Regions from separate parts of the Pseudovibrio sp. Ad5 genome, predicted to be linked through region 2. Evidence: riboswitches for the same ligand, from Rfam matches in the RefSeq annotation. Region 2 holds a riboswitch; each other region holds the start of a gene.
What was found. Region 2 has a riboswitch for cobalamin ahead of PsAD5_RS23815 (energy-coupling factor ABC transporter permease). Riboswitches for the same ligand answer to the same signal wherever they lie in the genome.
Positions count from the first base shown of each region.

Region 1: linked by a shared signal. The riboswitch ahead of cobU (bifunctional adenosylcobinamide kinase/adenosylcobinamide-phosphate guanylyltransferase) and the one ahead of PsAD5_RS23815 (energy-coupling factor ABC transporter permease) in region 2 are both predicted to bind cobalamin.
Region 3: linked by a shared signal. The riboswitch ahead of PsAD5_RS09220 (TonB-dependent receptor plug domain-containing protein) and the one ahead of PsAD5_RS23815 (energy-coupling factor ABC transporter permease) in region 2 are both predicted to bind cobalamin.

Region 1 is NZ_LMCH01000025.1:90,592-98,314, reverse strand. Features, by position in the region: gene cobN (cobaltochelatase subunit CobN) at 1-1,716, opposite strand, end outside; gene cobW (cobalamin biosynthesis protein CobW) at 1,716-2,825, opposite strand; gene cobU (bifunctional adenosylcobinamide kinase/adenosylcobinamide-phosphate guanylyltransferase) at 2,822-3,382, opposite strand; cobalamin riboswitch at 3,519-3,727, opposite strand; tRNA gene PsAD5_RS12710 (tRNA-Asn) at 3,988-4,062, shown strand; tRNA gene PsAD5_RS12705 (tRNA-Asn) at 4,102-4,176, shown strand; tRNA gene PsAD5_RS12700 (tRNA-Asn) at 4,216-4,290, shown strand; gene PsAD5_RS12695 (hypothetical protein) at 5,004-5,693, shown strand; gene PsAD5_RS12690 (cysteine synthase A) at 5,939-6,976, shown strand; gene cls (cardiolipin synthase) at 7,073-7,723, shown strand, end outside.
Region 2 is NZ_LMCH01000065.1:139,751-147,473, forward strand. Features, by position in the region: gene PsAD5_RS23800 (glycosyl hydrolase family 18 protein) at 1-118, shown strand, start outside; gene PsAD5_RS23805 (hypothetical protein) at 362-1,099, shown strand; gene ettA (energy-dependent translational throttle protein EttA) at 1,159-2,808, opposite strand; gene PsAD5_RS23815 (energy-coupling factor ABC transporter permease) at 3,032-3,697, opposite strand; cobalamin riboswitch at 3,734-3,944, opposite strand; gene PsAD5_RS23825 (hypothetical protein) at 4,301-5,116, opposite strand; gene PsAD5_RS23830 (EAL domain-containing protein) at 5,543-7,723, shown strand, end outside.
Region 3 is NZ_LMCH01000015.1:92,753-100,475, reverse strand. Features, by position in the region: gene PsAD5_RS09230 (FecCD family ABC transporter permease) at 1-395, opposite strand, end outside; gene PsAD5_RS09225 (ABC transporter substrate-binding protein) at 392-1,264, opposite strand; gene PsAD5_RS09220 (TonB-dependent receptor plug domain-containing protein) at 1,362-3,182, opposite strand; cobalamin riboswitch at 3,359-3,571, opposite strand; gene PsAD5_RS09215 (DMT family transporter) at 3,748-4,641, opposite strand; gene PsAD5_RS09210 (formate--tetrahydrofolate ligase) at 4,974-6,641, shown strand; gene PsAD5_RS09205 (heparin lyase I family protein) at 6,638-7,723, opposite strand, start outside.

The DNA.
Region 1 (7,723 bases), on a different contig from region 2:
GCAAGCCTCTGATAAGGCTAATGCTTTTCCAGGGAGCCATTCCAGATTTCCGTGTTTGCCAAGGTGAATAAGTGCGTCCGCCTCAAAGCTGTCGCGCAGCCACATGTACCAGGCAAGGTAATGATGCGGCGGAACAAGCGCTGGATCGTGATAAGTCTCTTTAGGATCAATATTATAGCCGCGAGCAGGCTGAATACCGACAGTGACATTGCCATAAGTCTTCAGCGCCAGCTGGAAAGACCCGTCAACAATATGCGGATCGTCCTCTGGAGCCCCCCAACGTTCCTCAATCCCCTCACGCACAGCCAAAGGCAGCTGAGAAAACAACTGCTTATAACGAGCAAGCGCAAACACTTCCCCGCCTTTGCGTTGGTTTGCGTTCCTAAGGGAGTTGGTGGGGCCAGCCAGCAGGTCCTCTATCAACGCCTCAGAAGATTTCGGCGCATTCTCAGCAACCCCATAACCTTCTGTTTTCATGGCTAAAAGAAGGTGCGCGCAAGAGGCAGGCGTGTCCAGCCCAACCCCGTTTGCTATACGCCCATCCTTGTTAGGATAGTTTGCGAGCACTATGCCGACTTTGCGTTGATTTGCGTTTTTGTGTTTCAGCCGCGCCCAATTGGCTGCCAGCGCTGCCACAAACTCTATCCGGTCCGGTTTTGGTACAAAGCGAACAAGCGAACATTGGGTCCTGACATCACGCCCACCTTCTTCCTTAAACGAGATCGCCCGCGTCAAAAGACGGCCATCAATTTCAGGAAGCACCACATGCATGGCAAGGTCGCGCGGGGATAAGCCCTGATCACTCTCCGCCCACCCTTCTTCCGAGGAAGATGACAGAACGATCTGCAGAACACATGCACCTGGATTGTCCAACACCGTGCCGGAATGAACAGCACCTGCACTCGACAAAGCAAAGGCTGTGGCATTCAAAACCACGTCTGGCGGACACTGCTCAAATACGCTGGAAACAACACCAGCGCATTCCGCAGTTTTCAGGCTCGCCACATAAAGCACCAGCGGGTTTATCCCCTGTGCCTCAAGCGCATGGCATAATGCCTGCACTGGCTCAATTGCACCGCTCTGGTACAGCGCACGATAAAACACAACAGCAGCAACGGGACGGCTCGGATCTTTCCAACTGGCTCGCACATCCTCCAGAGTAGGAAGCGAATGCCCTTGCAGCACCAGCCCGGCCCGCGGCAACGCCATTGGCTCCGATGGCGCTTCGACAGGCAACTCAGCATTCTGCGCGGCATAAAGCAAAGCGTTAGAAAGGTTCTCCGCCCCGCCCTCAATCAGGTATCGCCACAACATCTGCGCAACAGACAAAGGCACAGTGGAACGCTTCGCCAGCTCTTCATCCCACTTGTCATCACCGGGCAACAGAACCAGCTTCACCCCGTCAGCGCGGGCAGCTGCTTCCAGCCGCTCAACGCCGTAACGCCAGTATTCAACACCGCCCAAAAGGCGCACCACAACAAGCTTGGAGGCCTGAATGGTCTGCTCAACATAAAGATCAACAGAGTACGGATGTGATAGCGCCAGAAAACTGGCAAGACGAAGAGAGTAGCCCTCATGCTGGGCATGCGCCGCCGCAAGCCCGGCAAGCTCTGTGTCTGCTGCACTTAAAAACACAACATCCGCAGGCGCCTGCTCAAGGTCGACGGCCTCTTCTCCATCATCCAATCGGCGTGATTGCCCGACAAGTACGTGCATCAGGCCTGAACCAACTCAAATTCACTCAGCGCAGCCTGCACACTGTGCTTGTCCAGCCCCGCAAGGCCGATCACAACAAGTTTGGAGTGGCTTTCACTGCCAGCCGCAAACCAGGCCTCCACACGCGGCCCAACCGCCTGCACCAGCACCGGCGCGGCCTTGCCCTCAACCACCACACTGCCCTTAATGCGCAACACACCAGAAACCTTCATGGCCGCTTCCACCTGTGCCTTCACCTCATCAATTGAAGCAAACCGGCGGGTTGGCAGTACAAAACTCTCAAAATCATCATGAGAATGATCGTGATGATGATGGTGGTCGTGGTCGTGGTCGTGGTCGTGGTCGTGGTCGTGAGCATGCTGCGCTTCATGGTGAGAAAGACGCAAGTCCATATCATCTTCGGCCCCGGCATCACGCCCAAGCAGAACATCCAGCGCCAGCTCGCCATGAGAGGCAGCCACAATCTCAACCCCATCACGCACCCGGCCACGGATCGTCTGCTTGACAGCCGCCAGCTCTGCCTCGCTCAAAAGGTCCGCTTTGGAAAGCACAACAAGGTCAGCACAGGTCAGCTGATCCGCAAAAAGCTCTTCCACCGGGCTTTCATGGTCCAGCGCATCATCCGCTGCCCGCTGTGCAGCAACAGCCTCTTCATCGCAGGCCACTTTGCCAGCAGCAACAGCCGGTGCATCTACCACGGTCACCACACTGTCAACGGTCACACGTGGCTTGACAGAAGGCCAGTTGAACGCCCGCACCAACGGCTGTGGCAGAGCAAGGCCAGAGGTTTCAATCACAACCACATCCGGCACCTGCTCGCGCTCCAGAAGCATCTCCATGGTCGGCAGAAAATCATCAGCTACCGTGCAGCAAATGCAGCCATTGGCCAGCTCCACCACTTCATCAGCAGAACAGTCCGGGTCAGCACAGCCATTCACCAGTGAGCCATCAAAACCCATCTCGCCGAACTCATTGACGATCAGCGCTATGCGCTTGTTCTGTGCCTTCATCAGCAGGTTACGCACCAGCGTTGTTTTTCCGGCCCCCAGAAAACCAGTGATAATGACAGCAGGGATTTTTTTAGAAGGTGCAGCAAAAGAAACAGTCATAGGGAAATCTCCGGTAAAACAGCAGGCTTCAGCTGCAAAGGCTGCCCAGCAGCCACAAACATCACAAAATGGCAGAGGTCGGCGATACGCTGGTTCAGGCGGCCAGCTTCATCTCGAAAGGCGCGGGCCATGGCGTTTTCAGGCACAATGCCCATGCCCACTTCATTGCCAACAAACACAACAGGGCACGGCAAAGAGCTAAGAACCGCCTCAAGCCGCTCAAGCTCCACGGTCCAGTCCCGCGACCCGTGCATAAGGTTGGAAAGCCAAAGCGTCAGACAATCAACGAGGATCGCACGATCGCTGCTGGCATGCGTTTCCAGCACGCGCACAAGCTCCAGCGGCTCCTCAACAGTGTCCCAAAGGTCGCCCCGCTGCATCTTATGATGCGCGATACGCTCCTCCATTTCACCGTCAAAGGCCTGGCCTGTCGCGATATAAGTCGGGCGTCGCCCGCTGCTTATAACCAGCTTTTCCGCATATGCGCTTTTCCCGGAACGAGCTCCACCCGTAACCAGGCAATGGCGAACACCAAGGTCGCCTCTCTGTTCAGCCATCTGGGTTAGCTGGTCAGCAAGCGCAAAGAAGCCGGGGCTTCAGTCAAAGAATATGAAAGTACAGCAACTGTCTCGCACGGAGACAGGAAAATATGCGTCATGAGCACCTCTCGCCGTCCACCCGACAGCAGTCCTATGTCAAATCATATCTCCAGCCGGTCTCCTGGCTTGCGGCTCAACCGACCATAGCCCCTTCCCAGCCCTTAAAAGGCCAGTGGGATTTTCGCTAAGGTCTCACCGCTCACAGTTGCGGGGGCAGCTGCGGCTTGTCTCCATAATATATGGAACCGCATTCCCGTTTAATCTTGTCATTCCAAAGCCTGAGCCGGAACAAAAAGAAACTGGAGTTCTGGCCTTAAGTGTGGGGCGCAATCAGCTCTCCTGTCAATTGTCTTTGTGAGGATTCCAACATCACCGGAAAATCAAACCCGCAAAATCCGCGGTTTTTGGAGATTTCTGGCTAACCCCCTTGGATATCTCAATAAAAAAATAGAGAAACTGTCCACAAATCGAAAAATACGCAAAAAACGACTTGGCAAACACAACATGCCTCTGTAAAAGCCTCCTCACGCAAACGGCGAGGCAAACTCGCAAGGGTGTCATGATCCCCGGTAGCTCAGTGGTAGAGCAAGCGGCTGTTAACCGCTTGGTCGCTGGTTCGAATCCGGCCCGGGGAGCCATCCTTTTTCGTTTGCAGCCATACGGCAAGATCATCGTGATCCCCGGTAGCTCAGTGGTAGAGCAAGCGGCTGTTAACCGCTTGGTCGCTGGTTCGAATCCGGCCCGGGGAGCCACTTCTTTTATCGATCGCCGCCAATGGCAACATAGTATGATCCCCGGTAGCTCAGTGGTAGAGCAAGCGGCTGTTAACCGCTTGGTCGCTGGTTCGAATCCGGCCCGGGGAGCCATACTTCTCTCTTTATCCTCCCCTTCTTCTTAAAACAGCTCTTCTCTTCACAAAACACGTGCGTGCGCGTCTATCCAGAAAACAAGAAAAATGATGGGTAGAAAACCATGTTCACGCGAAGCGAAGGTGCAGCACTATCAAGTGCCGCTGGCCGAAGACATAAAGTCCATTTGGGTAGAACTCTCTTCCGCACAAAAGCGGAGGCGTTCCATTTTGCGCTAAAACTCACCCTGATCCTGCACATGGCCACCCACTGACGCAGCTCTGGCTCCTTCAATTTTCAGGGAGTTCATAAGTTGGGAGAGCTGTGCATATCAGCAACGAGCTCAAATACCGCCTAATGGCCCTTGGCACCCATAAAAAATTGGCCGAAATGAAGCGCTGTTCTTTCAAAAGCTTAGCTCATGCGGAAAAATACTAGATTTTTTTGCCATATGCACAAACTGCGATCTACATCACAGTTCTATCCAAATCCTATAGCAAATCAACACAATGAAAATTTTACATAATAGCATTTAAATAACCTGAAAGTATAAATACGCGAAACATAATTTATATACAATTATTATGGCATAGATACTCTAAGTAAATGCGTATACCTCTAATATATCTAGTGCATATTATCATAATCACTACTAAGTGATGACTAGTGAAGTGCACATAATAAGGCGCCCCCTCTGGGAAAGTTGCTGCGTAAAAGTCAGGGAGCCATAAATGAGTAGTCTGTTGCCATCCTGCGGTCTGCCGCAAACCTTCAAGTTGCATCTCACAAGATCAGGGTTTCTTGCCGCCTGCATCGCTGCGCCACTCGCTTTGGCTGCGCCTTCGCACGCAGAAACGCCCCCCGCCTCCGCGCCTGCCACAACATCAGGCCCTCAGCTCATCGAAAAATCCGACAATGGCAACACCTACGCCATGCCAGAGGATTATCTGGCCGTCACCGTTGCTCCGCCCTCCAAAACTCCCTACGCCGATCCATTAGAGAGTGATTTGTCCATCTGGGTTGGTGAGGTGGAAATTGAGGGCCGCAAGACCCTGTGGGTCGAGTTGATCGATACCCACGGCGAGGTCATTTACAATTCCGAGGTCCAGCAAAACGAGACGCATCTGCTGCCAGATGGCAGAGCCATTGCCGTCACCGTGATGCAACCTGCCACTCACAACAAAGCACTGCAGTCTGCCAGCCTGAAGAAAGACCAGTCCCGCGTGCCAACTGATGAGCGCTTTGTCATCACCCGCAAGGAAGCTTTTGCCCCGGCGCTGGATACGCAGGTGAACCTGCTGGAAGTGCAGCCCGTCCCGAAGGAAGTCCATAACTCCTTCATGCTACGCGCAGGTGAGAACGGCGAGATCCTCTGGAAAGCCACCAAGGATGCCATCACCTGGCTGGAAAGCAGATCCTGACGAAGACTGGACTGCGCGCAAATCGATACTCTCTCAAATCGCATTTAGCGCACTCATTCGAAAGCCACGCACCCCGTGAGCAATTTTGTTCTCATGCGCAATTGCAAAGAGAATAATATCCTAGTCTGACGCACCCTTTGGCAGCCCATTTCTTGTTCTCGTGAGGTCAGCACAGTAGCGTGGTCTCAAAAGGGGTAAACACCCGCATTCTGATTTTTGGTCATACGAATTATTTGAGAGAAACTATGGATACGCGCGCCTCTGCCATCGAAGCCATCGGCAACACTCCACTTATTCGCCTCAAAGGCCCCTCCGAGCGAACCGGCTGTGAAATTCTCGGCAAAGCCGAGTTCATGAACCCGGGCCAGTCCGTCAAGGACCGCGCCGCGCTCTTCATCATCAATGACGCAGTCAAACGCGGCACGCTCAAGCCCGGCGGCATCATCGTGGAAGGCACGGCTGGCAACACCGGCATCGGCCTCGCGCTGGTTTTAAGAGCCCTGGGCTATCGCTCTGTGATCGTCATTCCGGAGACCCAGTCTCAGGAAAAGAAAGACATGCTGCGTATCGCAGGCGCCGAGCTGATCGAAGTTCCGGCTGTCCCCTATAAGAACCCGAACAATTACATCAAAGTCTCGCAGCGCGTTGCTGAAGAGCTGAACAGAGCCCACCCGCAAGGCGCCATCTGGGCCAACCAGTTTGATAACACCGCCAACCGTCAGGGCCACATTGAAACCACCGCTCAGGAGATTTGGCAGCAGACCGACGGCAAAGTGGACGGCTTTATCTGTGCAGTCGGCACCGGCGGCACGCTTGCCGGCACCGGCATCGGCCTGAAGGAAAAGAACCCGAACATCAAGATCGGCCTTGCAGACCCACACGGCGCAGCGCTTTACAACTATTACGCCCACGGCGAACTGAAATCTGAAGGCTCCTCCATCTCGGAAGGCATCGGTCAGGGCCGCATCACCGCCAATCTGGAAGATGCACCGATCGACATCCCTTACCGCATTTCTGATGAAGAAGGCCTGCTGATCAACTTCGAACTTCTGGAACACGAAGGCCTTTGCCTTGGCGGCTCTTCCGGCATCAACGTCGCTGGCGCCATCCGCTTGGCAAAAGAACTCGGCCCCGGCCACACCATCGTCACCATATTGTGCGACTATGGCACCCGTTATCAGGGCAAGATGTTCAACCCGACCTTCCTGCGCGAAAAAGGTTTGCCAGTGCCAGAATGGATGGAACGCAAGTCCGAAATCGCCATTCCATTTGAAGCTGCCTGACCTTAACGGAAAGAACTGCACAATACGCCAAGAGGTTTTGACCATTCCTCTTGGCACAGCTATAAGTAGGTCCTCGCATTACAGGAGTTGTAGCGCTTGGAATCCTCATTTAGCCTTCTTCCCCTGATCGCAATTTTCAGTGTTCTTTTCTATGCTTTGGCAGTCATTTGCGCCATTCGCGAGATCATGTACTCGCGCACCTCGCAAGGCAGCATTGCCTGGCTGCTCTCTCTGTTTTTCATCCCCATGCCAACGGTCCCGCTCTACTTCGTCTTCGCATGGAAGCGGCTGGATGATTACATCGAGGTCCGCGATGATATCTCCCAGATCGAAGCAGACGTCCTCAATCGTCACACACCGTATGTAGACAGCGCAGCCAACACCCAGTGGCCTGTGCACACCCGTGTAGCCTCGGTGCCTTTTCTCGCCAACAACCAGTGTGACCTGCTCATCGATGGTCCAGCCATGTTTGCCTCCATCATTGAAGGCATCCGCACCGCCGAAAGGCATGTTCTTGTCCAGTTCTTCATCATCCGCGAAGACAGCGCAGGACTGGAACTGGCAGATGCCTTGATAGAACGCGCCAAAGCGGGCCTGCACGTTTGTCTGCTTTACGACGACATCGGCTCCCGCTCCCTTTCCACACAGTACCTCACGCGCCTGCAGGACGCTGGTGTCCGCGTCAGCGCCTTCAACAGACGCCACCGCCTTATGCGCATGCTCGGCCCCATGCGCCTCAACTATCGC
Region 2 (7,723 bases):
ACTCGCAAAAGAACCTGACTTTGCCGGCGTGATGGGGTGGCAATATCCCACTCAATACGGTTCAGATACAGGCACTGATGAATGGGCAGCAACCATGGCAAAGGCGCTTGGTAACTGATCCTGAGCTATTAGCGAATGGCGGAGCAGGCCCTGCTCCGCCACTCAGAAGCAAAACCCCACCTAAAACCAAATAGTGGTTTCCCAAACGCCGATCCAAAACAATTTCGTGATCAGTGCCGAGCAGCACGTAATGCACGCTGCACATTCCCTATCTTCTCCCTCAAAGGTTGTAGCAATACAGGGACCAGACAGCCCTGTCTGATGACGCGGCCTTCAAGTTTTCAAGCGAGGAGAGGATCTCATGCCAAAGTTCGGACTGTCTCTTAAACTGCAAGTCCCACCATTGCAGCTCAACCAACCTCAGCAACAGGCTGCTACCAACCACCAAGCCAACAAACCAGGAGGTTTGGCGGGTAAGCAGGACGCTGTTGCGCAGCAAGTGAAAGACTTGCCTGCACCAGTATTCCGCCCGGCAGCAAACCCACCAAACTTCGAAGCAGCAAAGAATAGTGGCTGGGGGTCAGAGAACAATGGTTGGCGGACCCTCAATATTGAGAGCCAGGACAGCTTCATCCACACCAAGCGCATTGATCCGAACGCAAAAGGTGAGTTTGCGGGTGACAAAATCCATTTAAGCATCGAGCCTAGTCAGGTACCACAAGCCTTTGATGCCATTAACACACTTCTCTTTTCGGAAGACTCTCCGGTCGATAAATGGAAAGTAACCGACATGACACGCGTGACAGAAGGCTCACGCGTACAAGTCGGTGCTCAATTTACTCTTTACCTGCGCCCAAGTGCTGAAGATTCCCAGTACACGGCGCAAGATTTGAAGAATGATAAATCCTTTGTCGAAACCATCGAGCAGAAACTCTCTCATGCAGGTATCCAACCTGGTGAACGACCAGCGTCAGACGTTGCTCCACACCATTGGGACTTTGCCAGCTATCGCAACGAAATTCGAAGCGACCGCGAAGGCGGTGCTGCGCAGACAGAAGCTTTGCGGCGTGAACCTGTCTTCGAGCTGCTAACCATCTAGTAAAACAACAAAAAAAGGCCCGCAAAATGCGGGCCTTAATTCTTTCAAGCAAGCTAAACTTAGCGAGTAAGTGGCTTGTACTTGATGCGGCTTGGGTCTGCAGCGTGTGCACCCAGGCGGCGAACCTTGTCTTTTTCGTAGTCTTCAAAGTTACCTTCAAACCACTCAACGTGGCTATCACCTTCAAAGGCCAGCATGTGCGTTGCAAGACGGTCAAGGAACATACGATCGTGCGAGATAACCACGGCACAACCAGCATAGTTCTCAAGCGCATCTTCCAGAGCTGCAAGTGTTTCGGTGTCAAGATCGTTGGTCGGCTCATCGAGCAGAAGAACGTTTGCGCCTGACTTCAAAACCTTAGCAAGATGCACGCGGTTACGCTGACCACCGGAAAGATCACCAACTTTCGCCTGCTGTCCAGCACCCTTGAAGTTGAAGGAGGAGCAGTAAGCGCGTGAGTTGATCTCTTTCTTATCAAGATAGATCACTTCAGCACCTTCGGAAATCTCTTCCCAAACGGTCTTGCTGTCATCCAGTTTATCACGGGACTGATCCACATAACCAAGGTGCACGCGGTCACTGACTACCACTTCACCGCTGTCAGGTTTTTCCTGACCGGACAACATCTTGAAGAGTGTTGACTTACCAGCACCGTTTGGACCGATGATACCAACAATACCACCACGTGGCAGTTTGAAGGTCAGATCATCAATCAACAGACGATCGCCAAAGCCTTTGGAAACGCCTTGAACGTCGATAACATTGTTACCCAGACGCTCACCAACAGGGATCAGGATCTGCTCAATTGAAGGCATACGCTCTTCTTGAGCAGTCAACAGCGCATCATAAGCATTGATACGCGCTTTTGACTTGGTCTGACGGCCCTTCGGCGTCATGCCCATCCATTCCTGCTCACGCTTGATAGCGCGGGAACGAGCCATGTTCTCACGGCCTTCCTGCTCCATGCGCTTAGTTTTCTGACCAAGGTAAGTGGAGTAGTTGCCTTCATAAGGAATGCCCTGACCGCGGTCGAGTTCCAGAATCCAGCCAGTCACGTTGTCAAGGAAGTAGCGATCGTGGGTAATGATCAGCACTGAACCCTTAAACTCACGCAGATGGCGTTCCAGCCAGTGCACGGTCTCAGCGTCAAGGTGGTTGGTTGGTTCGTCAAGCAGCATCAGGTCAGGCTCGGACAAGAGCAGCTGACACAACGCGATACGGCGACGCTCACCACCAGAAAGGTTATTTACAGGAGAGTCGGATGGAGGGCAGCGAAGCGCTTCCATTGCCATCTCAACCTGGCTTTCCAGATTCCACAGATCTTGCGCATCAATGATGTCCTGCAGCTGAGCACCTTCATCGGCTGTCTCATCTGAGTAGTTCATCATCAGTTCGTTATAACGATCCAGAAGTGCCTGCTTGTGCGCAACGCCTTCCATCACGTTTTCAAGGACGGTCTTGTCCTCATTCAGCTTTGGTTCCTGCGGCAGGTAGCCAACCTTGGCACCTTCTGCAGCCCATGCCTCACCGGTGTACTCTTTATCAAGACCAGCCATGATCTTCAAAAGAGTAGACTTACCTGCACCGTTTGGACCAAGGATACCGATTTTCGCATCCGGGTAGAAAGACAGGTGAATATTGTCGAGTACTTTTTTTGCACCGTAGGCCTTGGAGACCCCGTGCATGTGATAGATGAACTGGCGCGCCATGGACTGCCTGCATCTCCTGATCTGTGTAAACAATGAAATCTCTGGAGAGCACTCATAGTGGAAGCAGCGCCAAGGGGCAATCCATAACACTTCAGCGATGATCAAATCCGTCGCTTTTTCTCCTCAAACGGAGAATTTCACGACAACACCTGGTCACTTCCACGCAAGAAAAAGGGCAGCAGGTTTACACTGCCGCCCCAATAACAAACAAACTCGTGAAAACTTACGCAAGCTTCAACTGCGGAACCACTGTCAGGTTCCGAACAATCGCATTGTCTTCAACGGCCTTGAGCCCCTTCACAGCAATGAAGGTGACCAATGGCTCACACGCAACAATTGCCAGATAAGACAGAGCAAACTGCGCCCATGCCGTAAACGGCGTAGCAACGTCCCCAATCATCAACCAGAAGCCAACCATGCCGGTCACGCCAGCATAATACATCGCATCCAACTTCAGAATCTGCGCAAAGCTCACACGCTTGGTCAGTTCCTTGGAAAACAGCTCACGGCCACTCAGGTAGTGAACGGCAATCAGCGGCAACATCAAAGACAGGCTGTTGACGCCAAGGTGGTACATGTCCTGCGGATCAAAAGCGAGCGCCTGAAACAGCAAGCCAATGGCAAACCCAAGCAGAACAGGGGTAAACCCGAGCGTCAGATACATCGCCATCGCACCAACGAAGTGAAGTTCTGATGCTCCAACAGACATATGGAAGCTCTGCATGAAAATGGAGAAGAAAACCGCAGCCAATAGCGTTTTCAGTGGTGTGAATGGCTCTTTCAGGAATTCGGAGATCTGCTCTTTGCAGCCCCAGACAATAACGCCAACGGCCCCTGCATTGGCAGCAATAACCTTGGCGGCGGAAACGTAACCCGGTTCAATATGCATTTAATATGCTCCTCTTCGCACCCTCCGTGCGGTCATGAGTTTATGTCGTGTCGGGCAGGTTTCCTGGCTTATGGCTTTTGCGTCCTCCGCCTTCCCAGAGATCATCTCCAGTGGCTTTTATGAAGAAGGCACCACGTAACAGTTGCGGGGGCAGCTGCGGTTCGGGCCCATCTTTGGTCATCCCTACCGCATTCCCTTTTCATCCAAGAAGCTTGGCTTCTACAGAACCCAACAGCGGGAATATCCTAAATTACAAGAGAAGACACAACTAGAAATAAGAGGTAGTTGGAATAAGCAACAATCAGAGGGATGCAACGGCCTTCGTAACCCGCCAGAGCTGCAGGCAAAAAAAGAGGCGTGTACCCGTTGGTACACGCCTTTAAGAAAGTTGACACTCCCCCATCCGAGTGCCAGCCGAAGCTGTATTTAGAAATATCAGAGTGCCCCACCTCTTCATTGATCTTCATCAAAATAAATAAAATTACCTCAGAAACATCGGATATTATTCAACATTACAAAAGCACTCAGATTTTCAATCGATTAAAACTAGAATAGATCAAATATATCTCGTGCATCTTGCAACGAAAGTCTCAGTATTTTCTATTAGTTCTTGCTATAAGTTCTCTCCGAAGGTGCCTGCCACGAATATTTCCTTAGCCAATGCTCCTCAGGAGAAATCACAAAGCTCCAGGAGTTCTGCTGCTCTCCAGAATCATCAGGAGTTGAATCCGGTGTCTGAATGGAAGCATTTTGGCTGGCAGAAATCTGGATTTTAAGCACCCCCTCACCTTTTCCAGCAAGCTTCAGCAAGCCAAGATCACTGTGAGATCGTCCAAGAAAAATCTGGGGTGCTGTTCCTATCCTCTCCCAGATAGTTCGGGCAAGATCTGTTGAAGACATCGGCGCTACGTGGGGAGTAACCTCGATAACCCGAAATCTCGGAAGTCCATAATTCAACTCCGCCATTGTGCGGTCTACTTCATGATCTCCAAAGCTTAAAACCCAAATCTGAAAGTGATGCTCTTTTAAAAAGCCCACCAGCTCTTTCAGAGGCTGAAAAGCGAACTCTCTATACGTTGCGCCAACAGCCTTCGGCCCGTGTAATGACAGATGAGCACGTACACTCTCAGAATAAACAGCAAAGCTTCCAAAACTGTCGCCAGCTTCAGGTGGCGTCACTTCATTGTCTGCGCCAGCCAGCGCGTCACTCCATAAAGCCCCATCGCCAACCAAAACAGCAACACGGTCATCGAGTTTCACATATTCAGGGCTCCCAGCCCGAGCCATACGCTCAATGCTTTCTACGATACCATGGCGTGCTGTGGTTGAGCTCCAACTCGGCAAGATGTTATCTCGCTCACCACCAGTTGGCTGCAAAACCGAAACCGCTGAGTATAAAAACAAGCTGGACCACTGCATCGTTCAAGACCACCTGAAAGTTGTTTCAGCAAGATGGTGAACTACAATGCACATCAATTGCCCATAAAAAATGAACTAAATGCTCTCGTGAAAAGAGAAGAGAATCATAATTGACAGCCCGTCCCTCTTTCCTCTCAACTTGAAGATAAATACGAGTATTCACGTATATAAAGAATTTCACTCAACGAAACATTTACTTACAATTTTCATAAATTTGCTTTGGACGTGTCAGATAAACGTCATATGCACCGCACTTTTCGATACTTTTTAGAATTAAACCCGGTTCATCCCTAGAATTCTTAATAAATGCGCAATAATTTCAAACAATTATGCCGAGGAATTTCCTGGGGTACCCAAATGCATTTTCGAGCCCTCTTACTTCCTGTATTGCTCCTTTTCGTTTTAATTGGTTTATCGATACACTTCATGTCAGCGTCATCGTATGCGTCGATTTTCGATCCTGCGACAGGTGGCCTGCACAATCAGCTCAATCAAGCTGAACTGCTCACTCAGCAGCAGAACCTATGGACCATATTGTCTGTTGGATTGTTCGCGCTTGGTGTTCTTGGAATACTTATTGTCTATTCCAGCCTGTTTATTCAGGAGCGTATGCGGGCGACGCGTTTTTTCAACCGTGCCCTTCTCCTCATCATCATCAGTTCAGCAGCATGCCTGCTCATCGACACAACGCTGAACTTGCCTGATGTAACGGCACAATTGATCCTCTGGCAGTCTCAAGTGGAATTCAGACCACAGGGGGACATCCACGCCGCTGCAATCCACGCAGCAATGGCAGCGATGATCGCAGTTCTGGCTTATCTGCCTCTATCCCATCAGCTGACACTGCGTGCGACGATCATTCTCGCACTCTCAATCGGCGGGGTCATCTACCCTGCCTACCTGAAGGGTGTCCAAGGGTTATTGCTTCATCCGATTAGCCAAAACACCGTGCTGTCAGTTGGTTTCGAGCAGATTGGCGGCGGTACCGTTGTCACATTGCTCGCAACCTTCGTAGCCTTTTCCGGCATGTTAGTGACCGGACTAAGAAACTCACCAGCGTTACCTGAGTACATTCTGCGCAACACACAAAACTACAATGTGCTGCAGATCAAAGCAGGCGCGGCGCTGATGGCCGTTGGCGGCATTGGCTTTTCTGTTGGTAACACAAGCATTTACTCAGGAGAGTTGGGCAGCGCGATCTTCAACGTTCTTGTCGCAACCGGTGTCTCGGTACTATTGGGAGTCGCCCTCGGCTTCTTCGCACCGCGCAAGGTCATGTACCCAACCATTTTGCTGAGCATGATCGGCGGCTTGTCCTCCGTTCTCGGAAACGCCCAGCATCTGACGGTTGCAGGCGTCGTTCTTATTGCTCTGACGGCCTCAGCTGCTTCTATAGCAGTCGCGCGCATTATCTACGCAAGGTCAAAGACCCACAAGGTCATCATTTACTACACCAGCCTTGGCATTGGCTCTCTGATTGGCCTTTTCGGCTTCACAACCGCACTACCAGCAGACCATGCGCTGGCTGGGTTCAGTCTGGATAACCTTATACTTCAGGCAGTTGGAGCTTTACTGACCATCCTTTGGGCCTTCTTGTCAGGTCTATTCCTGTTTACGGCCTTCAAATTTGCAAAGCAGTTCCGCCAAGCCGACGAAATTGATCTGAATGAAACGCCGATTGTCAGCACCATCAGCCAGATGGAGAACCTGATCGGCAAGTTGGTTTGGCATGACGCCAAGCTGGATGAGCGCTTGCCGGTACGGGACAGTGACCCACAAGAACGCCTCGCTTCGCTCTTCAACACGTTCCTCGACAAGCTTCAGAGCGACGAGAAACGGCGGAAAATCAGCGAAACATCAAACAGTAAGCAGCAGGAAGAACTCAGCAAACTCGCCACATTTGCAGAAGGTGCGTTCGAAGGTCTGGCCATCTCGACAGACGGCATTATCGTGGAATGTAACCACGTGCTCTACGAGCTACTGGACTATCAGGCAGGTGAGATGCGTGGGACCAGTTTACTGTCTCATGTCGCACCAGACTTTCGCGAAAAAGCGCGTGAGAGCATTCTGGCCAATGAGCCAACTCCGAACGAAGTCATGCTTTTAAGCAAGTCTGGCGAGCGTATTCCGATTGAAGTTCGTGGTCGCTTGATGGAAGTGGCAGACGAGAACCTTCGTGTCTCAGCTGTACGTGATATGCGTAAGCAGAAAGAAGACGAAGCGCGCATTCTCCATCTCGCTCAGCATGACATGTTGACCGGCCTGCCGAACCGAACTTACTTCCGCGAGCGCTTCCAAAAAGCAATCGAAAACCAGGCAAACGCAGAACAAACGATCTCCGCAGTCATGCTGCTGGATCTGGATCGCTTCAAAGATATCAATGATTTATATGGTCACCCAATCGGTGACAAGCTCATTCAGACAGTAGCTCGCCGCCTCAATGCATGCGTCACCCATCACGACACAGTCGCCCGTCTCGGCGGGGATGAGTTTGCGATCATTCAGGTCAATCTGAAGACAACGGCTGAAGTCGGTCTGCTGACCAACAAAATACTAGAGGTCCTGTCAAAGCCGATCCATGTTGGCAACAACATCACGGTCAGAACG
Region 3 (7,723 bases), on a different contig from region 2:
AAAACTGCTGCAATCGCTGCGCCGAGCAATGCAAACGCTGGCAGTGCGAAGGGCATGGTAATTGTCAGTCCTGTGTAAATAGCTATGACTGCGCCCAGACTTGCGGAGGAGCTGACGCCGATCAAACCAGGTTCCGCCAACGGATTGCGCAGGAGGCCCTGCAATACAGCACCGGACAGGCCTAGTGTTGCACCCGTGATTAAGCCCAGAAGGGCGCGCGGCACGCGGATTTCCCAAAAGACGATGGAAACGGGTGTTTTTTCTGCGGCGAATGCTGCTTTAATCAGCTGCATGAATGTTAAATCAGCAGCGCCGATCATGAGCGAGGTTACAAACAAGACAGCAGCGATCAGGCATAGTGTCATAATCAACGGAGCATCCGGATGCTTTGTCATTCGGCTTGCGCTCCTAATTTGGTGGCTTGGTTGGCCAGTTTACCAATAGCTTGCGTCACAAACGGCAGACCACAAATGGTGTATTTGTCTTCAACCATGACGCGGCCACTGTTGCCGAGTGTTCGCTTCAATGCCGGGTGAGCGAGGAGTTCAAAAGCCAGTGCTGGTTTATCTGAGAACTGAGTGCCCTCAACAAGCAACTGTGGGTCTTCGAGGATCAGCAGCTCCAGAGGCAGTTTACTTGTGCCCTTCAAGCCCAGATTATTGGCAATATTCTGCAGGCCTGCCGTTGTGATCAACTCATTGACGAGGCTACCATCTCCCGCCGTGTACCCATTGGCGTAGTAGACCCCTGCCCGTGCCTGTTCATCTGGCTGGACGTCGATTAACTGTTGGATTTCGGAGGTGAACTGCTGTGCAAGCGCTTCAGCTTGTTGTTCACGTCCCAATACCTTACCGAGACGTCGTAGCTCTTTGGCGATGTCTGAGATCGTGCGAACGGGCGGCACTTGAACCACCGTTATTCCGAGACCGCGCAGCATCTGGACTGTGGTTTGGTTTGTGTATGTCCCTGCGATCACCAGATCAGGGTTCATCAGATAGATTTCTTCCGCCCCGCCGAAGTTGACCGGATAGGCCTTTGCCTCTTTACTCATGACGGAGAGCGTTGGGTCAGATGCTAATTTGGAGACTGATACAAGTTGTTCTTTGCCCGCAAGTAGCATGGAAAACTGGTCGGTGCACAGGTTCATGGAGACAACTCGCCGGGGTGCCTCCGCCTCGCTCTGGTCCGCTCGTACAACAGCAGGACTGATTGCCAGAGCCATCAGAAACGCCATTTGCATGATCTTTTTGATCTTATTTCGCATTTCGACCTTTTGAAAGGCGTACAGACATTGGAAGGCAGCCCGAGCAGAGCCTTCCCCTGCAAGATGCCGCTCAGCTTTCACCGAGCGGCATACTTAATCAGAAACTGGCAGTAAGACCAGCGTAAACGGAAAGACCCGGTGTCTGATAGTCTTTGATCCGCTCATAATCCTGATCCAGCAAGTTTTCACCGCGGACGTGGAACGTCAGATTCTCAGTGTACTGATAAGCAGCTTTGGCATTGACCAGAACGAAGTCGTCGAGCTCACCGTCATCTTCGATACCGGAGACGTAACTGGTATTGAGGTTGAGGGTCAGCACATCAACGGGCTTGTAAGTTGCCCCGACATTCACATCATGCAGCGGTACACGGCGCAGACGTTTTTTGTCTGGTCCAACAGCCCATGTGTAAGTGTAGGCAGCATTGAAGCTCAGATTGTCGAGAACATCCCAGTTAGCAGACAGCTCCGCACCTTGGCTGCGGGACATGCCGTTGATCTGTACGTATTTATTGGTTGTACGGTCATATCTAATCAAATCTTCAGTCATGATCTGAAAATAGGTTCCTGAAAGTCTAAGTTTATCACCCAACAGATTCTGATCGATACCCAGGTCAAAACTCATGGCAGTTTCAGGTTCAAAATTTGGGTTCCCATATTTTACGTCATACAACTCATAAGATGATGGCGCTCGAAAACCATTCCCGAGGCTTGAATGGATACGCGTATCTTCAAGCAACTGATAGGAAATGGTTCCACGACCAGACCAATAAGCACCGAAATGAGAATGGTAATCCAAGCGAGAAGACACCGAGAGGCTTAGGTCATCTGATGGCTCAACCATTGCTTCAACAAAGCCACCAAAGATACGGCTACTACCATACTCAGTATAGTCTTCATGCATCCAATCGCCACCAAAATTCAAAGTAATTTCGTCTGTCGCTTCAAAGGTATTGAGAACGTCAAACTTGTAACGATCACCTGAGTACTTTTTGGAGAACCCGCCAAAGTATTGGCGCTTTGTATGAATGACCTGAAACGAAGCATCAGTTGTTACTCGATCATCAAACCAAGCAACATCTGCACCAAATTTTCCCATGTACTGATGAAAATCCTGCTCATCACGCCCATCTGGATCAGATCCCCCATCAAACTCGCTGTGACCATCCGTACCGCGTGCAACAAAATATAGGTTCAGAGCCTCTGTGACATCGACTGAACCTTTTGCAGAAAAGGTCAGGTTCTCATAACCGTCCTCATCTGCTGTGTCACTTTTTGGAGTTTGCGCGCTAAACCCATCAGTATGGTAGCGCTGCACATTTACTGCGATATCTGCTGTTTCAGTCGCCGCTTGAAATCCATAGGACGCGTTGACGGTTCCGTAGCTGCCGCCCTCGATGGCCGCATTATGCTTCACGGTGCCCGGCGCAGCGCGTTTGGTGATGATATTGATAACACCCCCCACCGCTTGGCCACCATATAATGCACTGTGCGAGCCTTTTAAGATTTCAATACGCTCAACATCATTAAGTAGGACATGCTCAAGGCGAGCTTCAACTTGCGTACCAGACGGGTCAGCAATATCGACACCATCCAGCAAAATCTTCGTGTAATAACCACTCATTCCACGAATGCGCAAAGCACTTGTTTTACCCGCTCCGCCGTTTTGCGAGAACGAGATACCCGGCAACTTTGTCAGGTATTCAGAGACAAACATAGCGCCGTCGTTCTTTAGGTCTTCTTCGGTCACGACATGTGTTGTGGAGCCGACTTTGCCGGCTTCGGTTTCCGTTCTGTTGGCGATGACGATGATGTCATCAAGCTCTGTCTCGTTTGCGGATGAGATAAGAGTTGAGCTGAAGAGCGCTGAAAGGGCTACGCCGGACTTGAGGGTAGCTGCGATCCAAGATGTGTTACGCACGAGTTTGGTCCATCATTCACAGCATCCATGTCGGATGCCATGCTGTTGATTGCATTGTGCGCCTTTGAAGAAACTTGGTTCTAACCCGTTGAAACAAAGTCAGATTCATCACCACTCAGACGCACTGTGAATGTCACCTGAACGGAATACCGCCCCTTAGCACGCCCCGTACCGTGGGTGAGTGACTGCATCTGGCAGGTCTCCTGGCTTGCGCGTCCTTATTGTTGCTCCGCCTTCCCAACACCGCTTTAAACAGCTGCATCAGTGGCATGTGTGAGCAACAACTCTACGCTTACAGTTGCGGGGGCAGCCACGGCTTTTCCAAATGGACCGTGTTCCCTTTTCATTTTTATCTGATCGACAAAAATACCAAATGCCCGGCTATTGATCAGATTTCAGGGGCTTCCGTCAACTGGCTGAGCGAGGAACTTGATAAAATTCGACCAATTGCCAGCTAAACTCACAGAATTTGCTGGAGAGAGCACATCTCCATATCTTGCGGTGCGACCACTTAAGGCCGCACCTGCTAGGGATGCTTAGGCGGCATCGCTACCTTCTCGTTTGCTTAGCTCATGAAAATCAAAGCACAGCCGAGAATGACGAGGAGTGCGCCGATCCATGCTCCAATGGCAGGGAACTCTTTGGTTTGCCACCATAAAACAGGTAGCATCATGGCTGGTGTGGTTGCTGACAAGGTAGAAACAATGCCAACTTCGCCACCGCTGAGTGCATAGAGGATCAGCGTCATACCGATCCCCATGCCCAGCATGCCGGACAAGGAGGCCAGTGCGACGATCTCTTTGTTGATTGGGTTCGCCAATCTGAATGGACGGCCCGGCAGGTAAAACAACACCAGCAAACCAAAGGCTGCAATGGTGCAGCGCATAAGAGAAATCGCAACAGGATCTGCTCCACTTTCCATAACGGGGCGAATGATGATTGACCCTACTGATTGGGAAAGTGCGGCCAACGTGCCAAAGAGGATACCAATGGCAACAGGACCTCTAATCGCCTCCCATTTATGGAGCTGGTCTTTGCGCTTTCCAAACGCAATGGAGAGAATAACGCCCACTAAAACGAATAAGATACCAACAAGCGCCTGAAATGACAGTTCCTCTGACAGAAACAACCAACCGAGAAGCGCTGAGATGGGTGCGTTCATGGAAAACAGGATGGCTGTGCGGCGCGGTCCCATACGGTTGAGCGTGAGGAACAGCAATGTGTCCCCCATGAAGATGCCGACAAAGCCAGAGAGAAAGATGAGAGAAGCGTGGCTTGAATCAACCGTATTCCATGTGCCTGTTGCAATGACATAGATACCCAGAAACACCACAACAAACCACATACGCACACAGTTGAAGCCAATGGCTCCAAGGTGTGCTGCAGGTTTTGCTGAAATGAGACCACCAATAGCCCAGGTGGCAGCGGCACCGAGCGCGGCAACTTCAAATAAAAACATGGGGTGACCTAACCGACGAAACTACGGCACGACGCAGTTTGTTTATAAAAGCCAACCAGCTCTACTGCTCTTGGATTTGCCGCGCAAGCGCAGTCTGGTGAATTTTAGAACAGACCAACAGCTATTCAGGCAATAATATTTCACATCTCAGCAAAAACACAGATGAGCACCGTTAACTAAGTTAGTTTCAAGTGCCCTACCTCAATCTTGAACTTTGCAGGTGCATTCGGTAGAGATTCTACGTAGAGATTACATTGCTGTTCCTGCCTGATTTGCGTTTTTGACGCTCTCTCCGGCTCATTTGATTACACGTTCTAATCTGGAGATTTTCCATGAAAGATATTGAAATTGCCCGCGCAGCAGACATGAAACCCATTGCGCGCATCGCTCAAAATCTGAAGATCCCGGAGGACGCTCTTGAACCTTATGGCCGGTTTAAAGCCAAGGTTAATCTGGATGAGATGCCTGAGCTGAGCAGTAATCCATATGGAAAACTCATACTTGTCACAGCAGTCTCTCCAACTCCGGCTGGGGAAGGCAAAACCACGACAACCGTAGGACTTGGTGATGCTCTCAACCGCATTGGGTTAAAAACAACCATCTGTCTGCGCGAACCTTCTCTTGGCCCGTGCTTTGGCATGAAGGGTGGAGCTGCAGGTGGCGGTTACGCGCAGGTGGTGCCTATGGAGGATATCAATCTCCATTTTACAGGTGATCTGCATGCAATCACCGCTGCGCATAACCTGCTTTCTGCAATGATCGACAACCACATCTATTGGGGCAATGCAGAGAATATTGACCAGCGCCGGATTGTCTGGCGCCGGGTAGTCGATATCAATGACCGATCATTGCGCTCCGTTACCACTGGTCTTGGCGGTGTAAGCAATGGGTTCCCGAGTGAATCTGGCTTTGACATTACCGTGGCTTCTGAAGTGATGGCCGTGCTTTGCCTTGCTGAAAATCTACAGGATCTTCAGAACCGTTTGGGTCGCCTGTTGATTGGGTATCGTAAAGACAAGACACCCGTTTACTGCCGGGATATCAAAGCTGATGGTGCGATGACTGCGCTGCTTAAAGATGCCTTTCGCCCCAATCTGGTTCAAACGCTTGAGAACAATCCTGCCTTTATTCATGGCGGCCCGTTTGCCAACATCGCGCATGGCTGTAACTCGGTGATTGCGACGAAAACAGCACTGCGCCTTTCTGATTATGTGGTGACAGAAGCAGGCTTTGGTGCCGACCTTGGAGCAGAAAAGTTCTTCAACATCAAATGCCGTCAAGCTGGTTTGACACCGAATGCCGTTGTTGTTGTAGCCACTGTTCGTGCACTCAAGATGCATGGCGGTGTTGCCAAGAATGATCTGACAGTGGAGAACATCCCCGCGCTTGAAAAAGGCATGAGCAATCTGGAGCGACACGTCAAAAACTGTCAACGCTATGGCGTTCCTGTGATTGTGGCTATCAATCGGTACGGCCCTGATACAGATCAGGAAATTGACGTGATCCTGTCACGGATGGAGAAGCTTGGCGTAAAGGCCGTGCCCTGCACACATTGGGCCAATGGCTCAGCAGGCACTGAAGAGCTGGCGACTTCTGTCTCCGAAATTCTCCAGACGACACAGTCAGACTTCAAACATCTTTATGAAGATGATCTGGCCCTTTGGAAGAAAATTCGCAGGATTTGTAAAAAAGTCTACGGCGCCTCCAAAGTCACCTGCGAGCCGGCTGTCAAAGATCAACTCAAATCCTATGAGGAACAGGGGTACGGTCATCTCTCGGTTTGCATGGCCAAGACGCCTTATTCCTTCTCGACCGATCCGGCTTTGCTTGGGGCACCATCTGACTACAGCATCCATGTGCGTGCGGTTCGACTTTCCGCAGGGGCTGGATTTATTGTTGCACTGACTGGCGATATTATGGTGATGCCGGGCCTGCCGCGCCACCCGGCAGCAGAGACCATCGGGCTTGATGAAAACAGCCAGATTGAAGGCTTGTTCTAGTCTACATCAGACCGGTGTGGGCCGCGGCGAAAGCGGTCCAGATACACTGTCGACTGTAAGTCATCGCGATCATAATCCCGGTAATGCCCGAACTTGAAGTATTGGGTTTTACCGGCAAACTCATCATTACCAATGTAACCAGTAACGCGTGCGATGAACCTGTTGTTGGCCCAAATCTCGATGATCCCCTGCCCAACACGGCTTCCTTTGACGCGATAACGCATATCAACCCATCCGGTTGTTGGATCCGGCAGTACCGGGTCATCTGAGAGTTCGATCTGAATACCTGGATAATCTGAGTAGGTTTGTGGGTCCGCCAGAAATGGGAACTTGGAGGTATCCTGTGCTTCAATCGCTTTTTTCAGCTCAGGAATTGAAAGGCCACTGCCAAGGAACTCGTCTGAGGTGCGGCTTGCATCATTTCTGTTGCGAAAACCTTGCCGATCCAAACTCAGCATTTGCTGTAGCTCCTGCGAGAACCCCTTAAAGTCTTGCTGATAGCTGCCTTCTGCCTGCGCAACCAGTTTGCGAATGTCATTATGCTGGACAGTGATGTGAAAAACGCCGTTGTCAAACCGTTGCGCCAGAAATGGGCTGCCGCCAGAGTCTTCCTTCCATTGACCAATGACCCAGCGGGTCGATCCGGCAGGCCAGACGGTTCCATCAATTTTAAAGCTGAATGAGTACCAAACCTCATCGCCAAAATTACAACGTTTTTGACGGGCCTCCCAAAGTTCATTTTTCAGGTTTCCCTCTGCGTCCAACTCATCATCGCCGAACACTGTGATCGCCAGCGAGTGTCCACCATCGCGCACAACATCGCTTTCAATCTGGAAGTTTTCTGGCTTGTTCATGCGGTGAATATCCCAGTCGCTTGCACTTGGGTATTCATCAAAGTCATCAATCATGACGGCACACCTTGACTGACGCATTTCATTGATGTGAACACCTCCGTCCTGTTGGGGTGTCACGATGACATCAGTTTTGTCAGAGGGTTCGTCTTTTGGAGTTAGGTCGTCGGCAACTGAGAGCTGAGGACTCACCAACAGGCATAGACCTGCAAGCACAGGGATGAGCAGACC